4 regions of the Arthrobacter sp. GAS37 genome follow, and region 2 is predicted to be linked to each of the others. Evidence: riboswitches for the same ligand, from Rfam matches in the RefSeq annotation. Region 2 holds a riboswitch; each other region holds the start of a gene.
The links. A riboswitch is a leader RNA that binds a small molecule or an ion and turns the genes downstream of it on or off. The one in region 2 is predicted to bind thiamine pyrophosphate.
Positions count from the first base shown of each region.

Region 1: another riboswitch for thiamine pyrophosphate. It lies ahead of thiC (phosphomethylpyrimidine synthase ThiC); the one in region 2 lies ahead of thiO (glycine oxidase ThiO).
Region 3: another riboswitch for thiamine pyrophosphate. It lies ahead of thiD (bifunctional hydroxymethylpyrimidine kinase/phosphomethylpyrimidine kinase); the one in region 2 lies ahead of thiO (glycine oxidase ThiO).
Region 4: another riboswitch for thiamine pyrophosphate. It lies ahead of ABH924_RS11555 (ECF transporter S component); the one in region 2 lies ahead of thiO (glycine oxidase ThiO).

Region 1 is NZ_JBIYDB010000015.1:87,421-91,455, reverse strand. Features, by position in the region: gene ABH924_RS13765 (VOC family protein) at 1-623, opposite strand, end outside; gene ABH924_RS13760 (amidohydrolase family protein) at 702-1,796, opposite strand; TPP riboswitch at 1,890-1,997, shown strand; gene thiC (phosphomethylpyrimidine synthase ThiC) at 1,993-3,822, shown strand; gene ABH924_RS13750 (alpha/beta hydrolase) at 3,823-4,035, opposite strand, start outside.
Region 2 is NZ_JBIYDB010000001.1:284,126-288,160, forward strand. Features, by position in the region: gene ABH924_RS01320 (4a-hydroxytetrahydrobiopterin dehydratase) at 1-31, opposite strand, end outside; gene ABH924_RS01325 (thiazole synthase) at 91-897, opposite strand; gene thiS (sulfur carrier protein ThiS) at 901-1,137, opposite strand; gene thiO (glycine oxidase ThiO) at 1,134-2,444, opposite strand; TPP riboswitch at 2,435-2,555, opposite strand; gene thiE (thiamine phosphate synthase) at 2,582-3,271, shown strand; gene ABH924_RS01345 (RNB domain-containing ribonuclease) at 3,309-4,035, shown strand, end outside.
Region 3 is NZ_JBIYDB010000038.1:26,965-30,999, reverse strand. Features, by position in the region: gene thiD (bifunctional hydroxymethylpyrimidine kinase/phosphomethylpyrimidine kinase) at 45-1,565, opposite strand; TPP riboswitch at 1,557-1,653, opposite strand; gene ABH924_RS20600 (Rne/Rng family ribonuclease) at 1,802-4,035, opposite strand, start outside.
Region 4 is NZ_JBIYDB010000011.1:91,782-95,816, forward strand. Features, by position in the region: gene ABH924_RS11545 (energy-coupling factor transporter transmembrane component T family protein) at 1-510, opposite strand, end outside; gene ABH924_RS11550 (ABC transporter ATP-binding protein) at 507-2,123, opposite strand; gene ABH924_RS11555 (ECF transporter S component) at 2,123-2,752, opposite strand; TPP riboswitch at 2,826-2,962, opposite strand; gene ABH924_RS11560 (NUDIX hydrolase) at 3,111-3,902, shown strand; gene ABH924_RS11565 (DUF4235 domain-containing protein) at 3,954-4,035, shown strand, end outside.

The sequences.
Region 1 (4,035 bases), on a different contig from region 2:
CCGTGCCACCCGGCGGTCTGCTCGAAGCCCAAGGTGTCGACGTAGAAATCATGGGCGGTCTGCACATCGCCCACCTGGAGGTGGACATGCCCGACGCCGGCGCCCGCCTCATGCTGGCCTGTCACCGCCGCTTCGTTCAGGTATTGCTGGAGGTAGCGCTGCGGAGGGAGCGGCAGGCTGTCCATGACGACCGAACTGCCATTCCACTCCCAGCCTTCGCGGGGCTTGTCGTAGTAGAGCTCGATGCCGTTGCCCTCAGGGTCGGTGAAGTAGAAGGCCTCGCTGACCAGGTGGTCCGCGCTGCCGACGAAGGCGTGGGGTTCGTACTGCGCGGCCGAGGCAACAGTCGCGGCGAGCGAGGATTGGTCTTCGAAGAGCAAGGCCGTGTGGAAGAGTCCAGCCTCTCCGCGACCCGGGATCTGGAGCCCGGAGGCCGGCGCGAGGTGCACCAACGGCTTGCCGAGCCTGCCGAAGTAGAGTCCGCCGTCCTGTTCGGCGACGACCTCCAGCCCCAGGGCCCGCTGGTAGTAGTCGACCATGAGCTTCATGTCCCCCACTTTGAGCATGACCGTACCCATGGTGAGTTCGGCAGGAAGGAGATCCTGGCTGGATGTGATGGTCATGTGAAACTCCCGGCTTTTTGTGGCGCCGCCCTTCGGCAACCTCTATCTATCTAAATTACTTGAAGCTTCAATTTATTCCTAATGCCCGGCGCTTCCTGAAATATGTCCCCTCAGCACGGTGCATTGCGGATTCAGCACCACCTCAAGTGACGCACGGGGATCGTTTGCGTAGAGCACGACGTCGGCACTGGCACCTTCGCTGATGCCGTCGGCACCCAGCCACTCGCGTGCGGACCAGCAGGCGGCGTCGAGGGCGGCGGCCGCCGGAATGCCCGCGCGGTGCAGTTCCAGGATTTCCTCGCCGATCCGGCCGTGCTTGATGACGCTGCCGGCGTCGGTCCCGGCGTACACCCGCACCCCGGCGTCGAATGCCTCGGCGACGCGTTCATGCCTGCGCTCCCACAATCTGGTCATGTGCGCGGCGTAAGGCGGGAACTTCGCTTCCGCCTGCTTCGCGATGTCCGGAAAAGTCGCAATGTTGATGAGCGTGGGGACGATCGGCACACCCTGTTCCAGCAGCCTGGGGATATGGTGCGGCAACAGACCGGTGGCGTGCTCGATGCAGTCGATGCCGGCGTCGAGCATGTCGTCGATAGTCCCTTCGGCGAAGCAATGAGCAGTCACCCTGGCTCCCTCCTCGTGTGCCGCGGTGACCGCGTCCTTGACGATGGCGGCCGGAAAGGACGGGCCAAGATCCCCTGCCGAGCGGTCGATCCAGTCCCCTACGATCTTGACCCAGCCGTCTCCGGACCGTGCCTGCTTGCGCACGGCCTCCACGAGATCCTCGGGCTCGACTTCTTCGGCCAGTCCGGGGATGTACCGGCGTTGCCTAGCGATGTGCCTGCCCGCGCGGATGATCCTCGGCATGTCCGTCCGGCGCTGCAGCCAGCGCGTGTCGCTTGCGGATCCTGCGTCGCGGATCAAGAGGGTCCCGGCGTTCCGGTCCGCCGTTGCCTGCAGTCGGGCAGTCTCGTCGTCCACCGCTCCGCCCCTCCCCAAACCAACATGACAGTGCGCGTCGACAAGGCCGGGCAGCACCCATCCGTCCAGGACGACGTCCGGCGCGGCAGCAGGCCGCAGAAAGGTCAGCCGTCCGTCGACCGACCAGAGGCCGCGCCGTTCCTCTTCCGGCCCGGTGAGGACGGCGCCGCTGAACTCGATGATTTCCGCCATGATTCCACCCTAGTTCCCGGGGCCGTTGCCGGCCCGGTCACATCTGTCCTCGGTCACATCTCTCCCAAGCACCCACAGCTGTGGTAGCTTCGTCTACGACCACACGGGGGCCCTTGCAAGGGCTGAGATCGGGCTGACGCAGCCTGCGACCGTTGAACCTGTCCGGGTAATGCCGGCGAAGGAAGTGAGTAATCCTTTGAGCACCAAAGAAACACAGCTGAGCCCTACCCAAAACGGATCGGCGCAAGAGGTGACACATTCCCTCAAGTCCCATTCCCTCGCGTTCCTGGAAGATGCAGAGACGGGAATCCGGGTTCCAGTGACTGAAATCGCCTTGGAACCGTCCCCAAACGGCGAGGCCAACGCGCCTTTCCAGGTGTACCGCACCGCGGGGCCCGGCAGTGACCCTGTGATTGGCCTGGAGCCGTTCCGGAGCGAGTGGATCGAAGCCCGCGGCGATACCGAGGCATACAGCGGCCGCGAACGGAACCTGCTGGACGACGGCAAGTCGGCCGTGCGCCGCGGCGCCGCCTCCGCAGAGTGGAAGGGCGCACAGCCGGTGCCCCGCCGCGCCGTCGAAGGCAAGACCGTGACACAGATGCACTATGCCAAGCAGGGCATCGTGACGCCCGAAATGCGGTTCGTGGCACTTCGCGAGAACTGCGATGTCGAACTTGTCCGCAGCGAAGTCGCCGCCGGCCGTGCCATCATTCCCAACAACATCAACCACCCCGAATCCGAACCGATGATCATCGGCAAGGCCTTCCTCGTGAAGATCAACGCCAACATCGGCAACTCGGCCGTCACCAGTTCCATCGCCGAAGAAGTGGACAAGCTGCAGTGGGCCACGCAATGGGGCGCGGACACGGTCATGGACCTGTCCACGGGCGACGACATCCACACCACCCGCGAATGGATCATCCGCAACTCGCCCGTCCCGATCGGCACCGTGCCCATCTACCAGGCCCTCGAGAAGGTCAACGGCGAAGCCAACAAGCTCACCTGGGAAATCTTCCGCGACACCGTCATTGAACAGTGCGAGCAGGGCGTGGACTACATGACCATCCACGCCGGCGTGTTGCTGCGGTACGTGCCGCTCACCGCGAACCGCGTGACGGGCATCGTTTCCCGTGGCGGCTCCATCATGGCCGGCTGGTGCCTGGCGCACCATGAGGAAAACTTCCTCTACACCCACTTCGACGAACTCTGCGAAATCTTCGCCAAGTACGACGTCGCGTTCTCGCTCGGCGACGGCTTGCGCCCGGGAGCGACGGCGGACGCCAACGACGCCGCACAGTTCGCCGAGCTCGACACGCTCGCGGAGCTCACGAAGCGGGCGTGGAAGTACGACGTGCAGGTCATGGTGGAGGGCCCCGGGCACATCCCGTTCCACCTCGTCCGCGAGAACGTCGAGCGGCAGCAGGAACTGTGCGACGGCGCACCGTTCTACACCTTGGGCCCCCTCGTCACCGACGTTGCTCCGGGCTACGACCACATCACCTCGGCCATCGGCGCCACGGAGATCGCACGCTACGGAACCGCGATGCTCTGCTACGTCACCCCGAAGGAACACCTGGGCCTGCCAAACAAGGACGACGTCAAGACCGGCGTGATCACGTACAAAATCGCCGCCCACGCCGCGGACCTTGCCAAGGGACACCCCGGCGCCCACGAACGCGACGATGCCCTGTCCAAGGCCCGCTTCGAGTTCCGCTGGCGTGACCAGTTCGCACTGTCGTTGGATCCGGTCACGGCCGAAGCGTTCCACGATGAGACGCTCCCGGCAGAACCAGCCAAGACGGCGCATTTCTGCTCTATGTGCGGACCGAAATTCTGCTCCATGCGGATCAGCCAGGACATCCGCGACGAATACGGCTCCGCGGATTCCCAAGCGGCCATCGCCGAAATGTACAGCGGGATGCGCGAAAAGAGCGAGGAGTTCCTCGCATCCGGGGGCAAGGTCTACCTGCCCGAGCTCGAGGTTCCCGCACGAAAACGTGAGGCGAAGTCAGGAAGCCTGAACTAATCAGGAAGCCTGGACTGATCCGGCACGGCTGACATCCGCAATGAAGGACCGGATCATCCGGTCTCCTTCAACTGAGTCATGAGGCCGGTGTCCTCCAGCCGCAACGCGGTGGAGGGCACCGGTTTCCTGCAAATAGCCCGCGATTTCTTCGTACAGGGGTTCCCAACCACCGGTCAGGACAAGCGTGGGGACTCCCGGCACAATATGCAGGGG
Region 2 (4,035 bases):
ACCTGGTGAGGATGTCATCTTTGCCGGCCATCTGGGCTCCTTCGCTGACGTGGAATTCGCAGGAATCCCCGGAGCGGCCAACATAGGCCGCTAGAGGAACTCGGCCCGGCCCTCCATCGCCGAGGACGCCAGGGCGTGTTCCCGGCGCGGGATGCGGCCCGCCTGCTTCGCCAGCCTACCGGCGATGACCGCGTGTTTGAAGGCCTCGCCCATCTGCACCGGGTTCTGCGCACGGGTCACCGCGGTGGCCAGCAGCACGGCGTCGCAACCGAGCTCCATGGCGAGTGCTGCGTCGGACGCGGTGCCGATTCCGGCGTCGAGTACTACCGGGACCGAAGCGCGGGACACAATCAGCTCGATGTTGTGGGGATTCAGGATGCCCAGACCGGTGCCGATAGGCGCGCCCAAGGGCATCACCGCTGTTGCTCCGAGGTTTTCCAGTCGAAGCGCCAGGACAGGGTCGTCGTTGGTGTAGGCGAAGACCTTGAAGCCGCGGTCCACCAGTTTCTCCGTCGCATCCACCAACTCCACGGCGTCAGGCAGCAGCGTCTGTTCGTCGGCGATGACCTCGAGCTTCACCCAATCCGTTTCCAACGCCTCACGGGCAAGCTCGGCTGTCATGACAGCGTCCTTGGCGGTAAAACAGCCGGCCGTGTTGGGCAGGACACGGATGCCATGGTCCACGAGCAACTGGAACAGCGAACCTGTTTCAGTCGGCGAGTACCTCCGCATGGCCACGGTGGTGAGTTCGGTGCCGGAGGCCAGTAAGGCTGCCCCCAGGCCGTCCAGGCTCGGGGCTCCGCCGGTCCCCATGATGAGGCGCGAGCCGAACTCAACACCGTCGATCACCAGGGCGTCGGTTCGGGTGGTTGCTGCTTGAGTGCTTGCTGCGGTCATGGTTCAGCCTCCCTGTACTGCGGTAACGATTTCGAGTTCGTCGCCCTCTGCGAGCGCGGTAGCAGCCCACTGGCTGCGCGGCACCACTTCGGAATTGCGTGCGACGGCGACGCCGATCTTGCGTCCGTCGGCCGCCTGGCCTCTGGAGTCCACAACCCTTCCGGTGATGTGGCTGACGAGGGTGGTCACGGACGCGTCGTCGCTCAACGTGTGGTCTGCGCCGTTCAATTTGATGTTCATGCGTGGTCCTTCGGAAGGGGATATGAGGTATCGGCCGATGGGCCGTCCGTTGAGGCCCGTGGTACTGAAAGCGGGCGGGAGAAGCGGTCCGGGCGGAATTTGTTCCACCGGGGATCGACGGCGCCATCCATGAGTCCGACGCAGATTTTCGCCGCTGCCGGGGTGAGGAGCACGCCGTGGCGGAAGAAGCCGCTGGCCACGATGAGGCCCGGCACGGTTCCTTCGCCTTCGCGACGTTCCACACGGCCCAACAGCGGTGCATTGTCCGGAGTGCCTGGACGCGCTCGGGCAGTTGCTTCCAGGAGTTCCAGTTCGGCCACAGCCGGAACCAGAACCTGGGCGTCGCGGAGCAATTGGTACACGCCGCCGGCCGACACCGGGTTGGCCGATCCCCCCGACGCCGACAAGCCGTCTTCACGTTGCGTCGCGCCGACCACCACGGTCCCGTCGTCGCGGGGCACGATGTAGACGGGCACTCCGCGCACCATTCCACGGACCGTGGCGGTGACCAGGGGTTGCAGGTGGTCCGGGACGCGCAGCCGCAGTATGTCGCCGTACACGGGACGCAACGGGAGCGACATTCCATCCGGCAGGCCGTTCAAGCGGGCGGCATCCAGTCCGTTGGCAACCACTGTTTCCGTGGCGAGCACTTCGATTCCTGAGTCCAGCACAGCCCCGACGACGCGCCCGTCCTCCCACAGGAGGCCCGCCGCGGTGTCCTGGACCGCAAAACCGCCTTCGGCCCCCGGAATCCAACTGGAATCGCCGGGCTGGTGGTCTGCCAGCGCGCCGAGAATCGCGGCCGAAAGCCGGCGCGGATCCACTTGGTGGTCGCCCGGGATGTCGAAGGCACAGGAAATCTGCGGGCTCAGCAGCGGCTCACGCTCCCGTGCCTCGCGCAACGGCACGGATTCCACCACCAGGCCGTTGGCCAGCTGGACATCCCTGAGATCGGCGAGCGCCCGGCGGTCCGCAGCGTCCGCGCCGACGGCGAGGGTCGGCGTCGTGCGGTAACCCGTGCTGCGTCCGGTGCTTGATCCGGTCACATTGCGTTCGAAGTCCGGCCACAACGCCGACGATTCGAGCATGAGCTCCAGGAGGTCCTCTTCCTGGTAGTGCAGTTCGCTGACGGGCGCCAACATGCCCGCCGCCGCGAAGGTGGCGCCGCTGGCCGGCGCGGGATCGATCAGGGCAACCGAGCGGCCGGACCTGCGGGCTTCCCACGCGATGCCGAGGCCAATGACACCGCCTCCGATCACCGCCACATCCGCGTGCAGGGGTCCGTGCTGGGTGTTTACTTCGTCCATGGGGTCCTTCCCTACGCCGGTACTAGCCGGATCAGGTCAAGCGGTCGGCGCTGAAGCCCTCTCAGCCGCGCGGCGATTGTGACTGCCGCCGCGGCTCCCGCGGTACCAGCCCAGTTTAGAGGAACTACTCTGTTTCCATGACCCAGCACCATGTCCACACCACCGCCCGCCTGTACCTCTGCACCGACGCCCGCAAGCAACAGGGTGATTTTGAGCAATTTGTCGATGCCGCATTCGAGGGCGGCGTGGACATCATCCAGCTGCGTGACAAGACAATTGAGGCGGCCGAGGAACTGGAGCTCCTGGAAATCCTGCAATCCGTGGCGCATCGTCACGGCCGTCTCTGGGCAGTCAACGACCGCGCGGACGTAGCATCCCTCTCCGGCGCACCGGTGTTCCATATCGGCCAAAAGGACATTCCGCTGCGCTCGGCCCGGAAACTGCTCCACGACCGCACTATCATCGGTCTCTCCACGCACACGCCGGAACAAATTGACGCAGCCATCGCCGCGTCACCCAGCCGCAGCGGACTGGACTACTTCTGCGTCGGGCCGGTCTGGGCCACCCCCACCAAGCCGGGACGCTCCGCCGTCGGGCTCGATCTGGTGAAGTACGCCGCCAACGCGGTGAAGCAGGCAGACGAAGAGACCGTCGGCGGTGTTGTGCTCCCCTGGTTTGCTATCGGCGGTATCGATCTCAGCAACGTGGAAGAGGTGGTGCAGGCCGGCGCAAGCCGTGTCGTTGTGGTGCGAGCCATTACCGAAGCACAGGATCCGACGGCGGCAGCCCAGGCCCTTCTGGCTGCCTTGGACGCAGCGGCGGCCTAGCGAGACGCCGGAAGATTTTGGAGTTACCCTGATTTTCGTGTCACATCAGCGGGTAGCCCCGAATGTCAGTGAAACGTCGAACCACCTCGCGGAAGCGCTGGCGGCGCTTCGGACTGAACTCGAGCTGCCCGCAGGTTATCCCATTGAAGCGCTGCGCGACGCTGAAGCCGCGGTTTCCGGACACACCCTGCCAGCGCAGGATCTCACGGACGTTCCGTTCATCACGATCGACCCGGCCTCTTCCATGGATCTCGACCAGGCCCTCTTCATCGACCGGTCCGGGGATGGTTACAGGGTTCTCTACGCCATCTCCGATGTGCCCTCCTTTGTGCCCCCGGGAGGAGCGCTCGACGCCGAGACCCGCCACCGCGGGCAAACGTACTATGCCCCGGATGGCCGCATACCGCTGCACCCCGAGATCATCAGCGAGCATGCCGGAAGCCTGCTGGCCGGCCAGACGTGCGGCGCGTTCGTGTGGGACTTCGAACTCGATGCCGAGGCGGAGTTCCGCACCGTCTCCGTCCGTCGGGCAAGCGTACGGAGCCGCGCCAAACTCAATTACAAGGGCGTGCAGGCGGAGATCGATTCCGGAACGGCTGATCCCGTCCTGGAGCTGCTCAAGGAGGTCGGGCTCAAGCGGGTGGAACTCGAACGCCGCCGCGGCGGAGCAAGCCTGAACATGCCTGAGCAGGAAATCGTCCAACTGCCCGACGGCGAGGGGTACAGGATCGTCGCAGCTCCCTCGCTGCCGGTGGAGGACTGGA
Region 3 (4,035 bases), on a different contig from region 2:
CGGAACGGGCGCTTCATCCTGTCCTTCCCCGGCAGGAACCGGGTTCAGCCGTGCAACCTTGGAGCATCGAAGAACGCCGTTTCGTAACGGCAGGATTGGGCAAACGCCTCCATCATGGCGGCACGCTCCGCAGGTGTTGCGGCCTGCGCGGCGGCGTCTGTGATGTCGATCGCCTTGCGCGTGGCCTCGGCGAACGCCTCGTCTGCGTAGGTACGCAGCCAGTCCGCATAAGGGTGCTCGTCCGACGCTCCCGCCTGTATATAGCCATGGTGGAGCTGCTGTCCCACCTCGGCGTACAACCAGTAGCAAGGCAGCACGGCAGCCAGCAGGACGGCATAGCTGCCCGACGCCGACGCCGCAAGCAAGTGGTCCACGTAGGCCTTGGTGACCGGGCCCAGCTCTCCGCTTACCTGGCGTCCGCTGAGCCAATTCCGATGCAGCTCGGACTCGACTTCAAGGCACATCTGCGAGCCGCGGGCCCAGAACAGCTGTTCGGTTTCGCTTGGGGCGAGGGCGCTTGCCCGCGCCAGGACCCGGGAATAGCCGTTGAGATAGATGGCATCCTGCGACAGGTAATAGCTGAATTGCGCTTCGCTGAGCCCACCGGATTGCAAATCCTGGATGAAGTCCAAGCCATAAATGGCCCCAAGTTCCGTTTGGGCGGCGTCCCACATCCGGACGGCAAAATCGCCCGGTTGAAGGGCGTGCTGGAGCGCGTGGAAATGATGGATCGGCCCGTTGCCCTTCCCCACTTCCAGCACCTCGGACTGGGACAGCGCCTCCTGAAGCCAAGGCTTGACCACACGCAAGGCGGACTCCCAATCGCCGAGCCGCGCCTTGGCCGTCGCCATCGCCGACGACAGGGAACACCCCGTGCCATGGCTGTTGCGGGTCTCCACGCGTTGGCCGGCGAATTCCACCACGTCCTGGCTCAGGACTCCCCCGGTGTTGACCAGGGCGTCGGGGCAGCCGGCTCCCTGAAGATGGCCACCCTTCACCAGGACGGTGTTCCCACAGGCGGCAGCCAGGCGTTTGCCTTGCTCCAACGCCGATGCCCAGTCAGTGGCTTCAGGTTCGCCAAGCAGCATGGCCAATTCAGGAAGGTTGGGGGTCACCAAGTCAGCGAGGGGCAGAAGTTCCCGCAGGGCAGTTTCAGCAGACTCCGCCAGGAGCCGGTCGCCGCTGGTGGCGATCATCACCGGATCCAGCACGACGACGGCGGGACGCGCCTCGCCGAGCCAGCGGCGGACTTCGTGGATGACCGCCGCGTCCCCGAGCATGCCGATCTTGACGGCATCAACCGTGACGTCGTCGCTAATGGCGTCCAACTGCTGGCGCAGGAACTCCACGGGAGGCACGTGGACGGCAGTGACTCCCTGGGTGTTCTGCACGGTGAGCGCCGTGATGACGGCCATGCCATAGCCGCCGTTGGCCGCGATGCTCTTCAGGTCTGCCTGGATCCCGGCACCACCCGAAGGATCCGAGCCGGCAATGCTGAGGACCCTCGGGATAGGTCGCCGGACGGCCTTGAGCGGGTAGACGGCTGATTGCGCCGAAACTGTCATGCGAGACATCCCTTCGCCGGTGCTAACCGGACAGGTTCAACGGGTCTGGTCTCAGCCGGCTTGGTGCGCGGCACCCCGTGTCAGTCCCCTAGCTTAACCCGGATCACACCTCGCCCGCTGAAATCCCCCTTTGCAACCGCACTGTGGGGAGGTCCGGTGGATTGGCCGGCAACGCCGAAGCCCCGGCGGTTTCCACAGGAGCGGAAACGGCCGGGGCTTCGGACAGGGTACTGCGCTTAGAGTTCGGACTTGGGCACGCCGACTCCGAGGATGATCGGTTCCGCTGCCGCCGTCGCCTTCGCGGGAGCCGCGTCCGTCGCCTTGGCCTCGTGCGCGGCCCCACCGGAGGCAGCCGCGGCAACCTCGTGGTGCTCCACGTTGGTGGCGTTGGCGGAACCCTGGGCCCGGCTGGCACTACGGTTGCGGCGGCCTCGGCGTCCACGCGAACCCGATTCCCCGGATTCTCTGCTTGCAACGCCCGCGGGGGCACCTGCGGGCGCTTCCTTGGCTTCTGTTGCCGTCGCCGCGGTGTCCGGAGCTTCTCCAAGGCCCGCGAATGCCTGTGCCAACAGATCCAGGCTCATGGCAGGTGCACCACTCGCCGGCTCCTCTTCGTGGTGGACGAAGGGCAACGCAACTTCCTCGCCGCCGAATCGCAGCACAGGCTTCGAACGTTCCTCGCTACTCGAAGCAGCGGCGGGAGCCTGGACCGGGGCCGCCGGGGCCTGGACCGGGGTGGCTTCCGCTACGTGCCGGTCGGCGAGCAATTCCGCCGCGTGGTGGAGCTCGTCGTCGTGCAGGTGGGCAGCGTGGGCTGCAGCCGCGATGGTGGCAAGGGCTGCGCGGGTGGCCGCCTGGCGATTCGGATCAGTGGATTCCACTGTATGGACCGGAACAGGAGGGGTGATCGGAAGCTCGGCCGTCCCCTGCCCTGTCCCCCTGCCGCGGCGACGCTTGCGCTGCTCCGGGCGGACGGCCGGCTGTGATTCCGTCCGCGGGTGGTGGTGTTCAGCGGCCACCACGTTGGCCCGACGGTGCTCCACAGGCTCGTCGTGCGTGACGATTCCACGACCGGCGCACGTTTCGCACTGCTCGCCGAAGACCTCAAGCAGGCCGGTGCCCATGCGCTTGCGGGTCATCTGCACCAATCCAAGCGACGTCACTTCGGCGACCTGGTGCTTGGTGCGGTCCCGGCCGAGGCACTCGACCATGCGGCGCAACACGAGATCGCGGTTGGATTCCAGGACCATGTCGATGAAGTCGATGACGATGATTCCGCCGATATCGCGCAAGCGAAGCTGGCGCACCACTTCCTCGGCAGCCTCAAGGTTGTTCTTGGTGACGGTTTCCTCAAGGTTGCCACCGCTGCCGGTGAACTTCCCAGTGTTGACGTCAACAACCGTCATGGCCTCGGTGCGGTCGATCACGAGCGAACCACCGGAGGGCAGGAAGACCTTGCGCTCCAATGCCTTGTGGATCTGTTCGTCCACGCGCCATGCCGAGAAAATGTCCTGATCCGAGGTCCACTTTTCGAGGCGTCCCACCAGATCGGGCGCCACATAGGTGACGTAGGCCTCGATGGTGTCCCAGGCTTCATCGCCGGAGACGATGAGCTTGGAGAAGTCCTCGTTGAAGACGTCGCGGACAACCTTGATGGTGAGGTCCGGTTCGCCGTACAGCACTTCCGGGGCCAGGACCTTGGTGGAGGTGGACTGGCTTTCGATGCCTTCCCACTGGGCCCGCAGGCGGTTGATATCGTGCGTCAGCTCTTCCTCGGAAGCACCCTCGGCGGCGGTGCGGACAATGACGCCCGCGTTCTCCGGGAGGCGATCCTTGAGGATCTTCTTCAGACGGTTGCGCTCGACGTCGGGCAGCTTGCGGGAAATACCGGTCATTGAACCGCCGGGCACGTACACAAGGTAGCGGCCAGGAAGCGAAATCTGGCTCGTCAGGCGTGCGCCCTTGTGGCCCACGGGGTCCTTGGTGACCTGGACCAGCACGGAATCGCCTGATTTCAGGGCGTTTTCGATGCGGCGAGGTTTGCCTTCCAGGGTAACGGCATCCCAGTTGACTTCACCGGCGTACAGCACGGCGTTGCGGCCGCGTCCGATGTCCACGAACGCAGCTTCCATCGACGGCAGCACGTTCTGGACCTTGCCCAGGTAGACGTTGCCGATCAGGGAATCCTGCTGTGTCTTCGACACGAAGTGCTCCGCGAGCACGCCGTCTTCCAGGACGCCGATCTGGATCCTGTCGTCGCGCTGGCGGACGATCATTTGGCGGTCGACGGACTCACGGCGGGCCAGGAATTCGGCCTCGGTGATGACCTGGCGGCGGCGGCCGGTCTCGCGGGACTCGCGGCGGCGCTGCTTCTTGGCTTCAAGGCGGGTGGAGCCCTTGACGCTCGTCACGCGGTCGGAGCCGGTGGTGGACTCAACGTGCGCGCGGGGAGCGCGGACACGGGTGACGG
Region 4 (4,035 bases), on a different contig from region 2:
ACCGATAGTCTGCCACTCCTCCGCCATGAGCCCCACGAGCCGCAGCGCGGCCAAGGTACCCAAGACAAAACGGTGCGGCAGTTTCGCCTTCTGCGCCAGGGCATCGGCGAGGTCGGTGGGGTCGGTGCAACTCATCAGGAGGATGGCCGGCAACGCGATCGCCAAGCCGCGCAGCATGAAGCCGAGTCCCAGCTGCAGCGAGCCTTCGCTGATAGACCAGATCCCGACGTCGAGCAGTATCCTGCCGCTGTCAGCCGACAGGATCGCGGTGCTCCAGCCGCCCAGCGCCGCCGCGATGATCAGGGGCCAGCCGCGCTGCCACAGCAAGCGCACGGTGAGCCCCGCGAGGGGGAATAGCGCCAGTTCGCCGAGGAGCGCCGTCGAGGCGGACACCAGGTCAATGGACAGCGCCAACACCAAGGTGATCAGGAAGACCGACACGAACTTGGCCAGCGGATTCGCGCGAGTGAGAAGGGCGTTGTTACCGCGCAGGGTCAGGGTTTCCCTCATGCCGCACCCGCTTCCTGCCGGGCCGCGCCTCGGAGCGCAGGCTCGAGCCGCATCTCGGTGCCGCCCAGGACGGAGCTGAATTCCTGGTCGTGGGTTACGGAAACCACGGATGTGCCGGCGTCGAGCAGTTCGGACAGGAACGACGCAAGCTCGGCCCAAGTGTTCGCGTCCTGGCCGAAGGTGGGTTCGTCCAGCACCAGGACGCGGGGGTGCGCGGCGAGCACCGTGGCCACGGATAGCCGCCGCTTTTCGCCCCCGGAGAGCGTGTACGGATTGGCGTCCACGAGATGCCCCAGACGCAGCCGCTCCAGCAATTCGTCCACTCGCTCCTCGCCATGGCCAAGGTGCTTGGGGCCGAACATGAGCTCGTCGAGCACGCGGCCGGTGACGAACTGGTGCTCGGGCTCTTGGAACACGGTCCCGATCCGGGAGATCAGCTGCTGGGCCTTCCACTTGAAAGGGTCGGTGCCGGCGCCTTCACTGAGCCCGACGGCGGCAGTCACTGTGCCGGACACCGGCGCCAACAAGCCCGCGAGGGTCAAAGCGAAGGTCGATTTTCCGGCACCGTTGGGGCCGGTGATGGTCAGCGCCTGCCCGGCGAGCACCTCGGCGTCGAGTCCGGCCTGCACAGGAAGGGGCAGGATGGTTTTGAACCCCCGGCGCCGCGGCCTTTCGCGGGACACCGCGAGCTCCTGGGTAGCGAGCAGCAGCTCTCCCCCACTCCTCGCCCCGGAGCCGGCTGCTGTTCCGGAGCCGGCGGCCGTGCCCGAACGTGGCCGGGTGGCCGGCACGTACCCGGGCACCCAGACGCCCGCAGCAGTGAGCATGTCCCTTGCTTGAGCCAGAACGGTGTCCGGATCGCCGTCCAGAAGCACCCCTGGCGTCGACCCTCCCGTGGAGGAGGATCTGCCCGGCTGGAGGACCACGATCCGGTCCACAAGGTCTTTCCAGACCGAGACCCGATGCTCCACCACCACCAAGGTGGCGCCGGTCTTGTCCAGGCAGCGGCCCACGGCATCGCGGACCTCGAGCACGCCAGCCGGGTCCAGGTTGGCGGTCGGCTCGTCCAGGAGGATCAAGCCAGGCCGCATGGCCAGGATGCCGGCGAGCGCAAGGCGCTGTTTCTGCCCGCCCGAGAGCGCCGACGTCGGGTGGTCGAGCGCAAAGTCGCCGCTGGCACTGTTCCGCAGCCCGACGTCGTCGAGCGCTTCATGGACGCGTTTCCAAATCTCTTCCCGCGGCACGCAAAGGTTCTCGGCGCCGAAAGCGACGTCGTCGCCCAGCCGGGAAAGCACCACCTGGGTTTCGGGGTCCTGCTGCATGAGTCCGGCACGGCCCCGCTGGGCCTTCGGCGAAACACCGTCCACCAGCAACGAGCCGGTCTCGTCGGCGTCGTCACCGTCCTCGCCCAGAACGCCCGCCAGGGCATGCAGGAGCGTCGACTTGCCCGCGCCCGAGGGGCCAAGCAGGAGCACACGCCCGCCTGGACGGATGTCCAGGTCCAGGGCGTGGATGGCCTGCGTGGTGCGGCCAGCGTGCCGCCAGCCCCACCCTTGCGCGGAAATGGCGGCGGGTCGCACCACAGCAGGGGTGCCGGAATCAGGACTTGGCATCAGGAAAAGACGGGCTCCGAGGCGGCCTTGCGGGACGCGAACGCGCTCAGGACACCGGTCTTGGCCAGGCCGCGGGTCGCGATCCAGGCCAGGGCACCGGCGATGACGGCACCAGAGATCGTGCAGAACACGATGTACGCGAGCTTGTCGCCGACCTCGTAGGCGATGTTCCAGCCCCACGGCAGGAAGGAATCGTTCAACCCGCAGAACAGGCCCGCGCCGGCACCGGCCAGCAGGGACACCGGCAGGTTGAACTTCTTGTACATGAAGGCCAGGAAAATGAGTTCCGCGCCGAGGCCCTGGAGCAGGCCCGAGATCAGGACCGTGGTGCCGTACTGGTTACCCATGATGAGCTCGCTGGTGGCGGCCACCATTTCGCAGAAAATTGCCGCACCGGGCTTGCGGACAACGAGCATGCCCAGCACTGCCGGAATCATCCAACCGCCAGCGATCAGGCCGCCCAGCGGAGGGTAGCCGGCGGTGACGGGCGTGACAACCAGAGCCATCTGGTCCCATGCCCAGAAGATCACGCCACCGGCGATGGAGATCAGTGCGGCCACGACGATGTCCACGACGCGCCAGTTGTAACCAGGCTTGGTGAGGCCCGGCCTTGCAGAAATACCAGTCATTTTGTCCTCCTGAAGAACAGGAGGGGAAAGTGTTCCGGTTGCCTGCGAGCGGCTTCCGCCGCGCCGGTCCGGGCACTATGAGAACTCGACTCCCTTGCGCCGGTACTAGCCGGATCAGGTTCGAGGGTCTGCGGCTGTCCGCACTCTCAGCGCCCGTCCTCCGTGCCGCATTGCTGCGAGCCCGACGGCGGCGCTCCCCTGTCGTTATCAATCCACCCTTTTGGGCGTGGTTCAGTTTACACCTTGGCGGGGTTGCGGGCGCTGTGCCAAAACGCGTAACGACGGATTCTGCTGGATCATTCGCCGGGTGAGCACAGGCAGGCCCGGAATGGCGCGGGCGCGTACAGAAACTGGGAGAATGATCCAGCAGAATGTGACGCAGCAAGCGGGCAAAGGAGCAGTCTTGGCAGGCATTGTCGAAGCGAACAGCACCACGGTGGCCGAACCTAGGCTCGCCGCAAGCGTGATCCTCGTCCGCGAGGCCCCCGTTCACACGATTCAGTCAGGCCCGGAGGTTCCCGCGGATGCCGGGCGCGGCCTGGAAGTTTTCGTTCAGCACCGGGTAAGCACGATGGATTTCGCCGCGGGCATGGTTGTCTTTCCGGGCGGACGGGTGGATCACGTGGACAGCTCCGGCTGGGACTTCGCGGACGACGTCGTCGAGCGGCACGCCGCCGCATGGCACCGGAGCAGCATCGCCGTCGAGCCCACTTCCGCCGGGTTCAACGCCGGCCGGGTACTGGCGGCCGCGCAGCGCGAGGTGTTCGAAGAGGCCGGGCTGAAGCTCGACGCCGCCACCCTCCGCCCGTGGGCCAACTGGGTCACACCGGCAGACCAGCCCAAGCGCTTCGACACATACTTCTACCTTGCCTGCCCGCTTTCCGGTGCCGAACCAAAGCACCAAACCACGGAAGCGTCATCGTCCTTGTGGATGCCGGTCCGCGGAATCCTGGATGCCGAAGCCGCCGGAACCCTCAAGCTCATGCCGCCCACGCTGGCGCTGCTGGATGAGCTACTCGCCCTCGGCACGGTGGAAGCGATCCTGGCCGAGGACCGTGACATCGTGCCCGTCCGTCCAAAGCCCGGAGCCTTGGAGGAGTTCTTCCGGCTGAGGCGCCAACCGCCATCCGTTGCTCCGGAACAGCCCTGAAGTGGGGTTAGGCTGGGGACGGTCCTGTTTCCTCCCGCAAGGAGTCCCGGAATGAACCTCCTCATCAAACTGCTCGGCACTGGCGTGAGCATCGGCGCAGGCTTTGTCGGCACCAAGCTCGTCAATGCGTTGT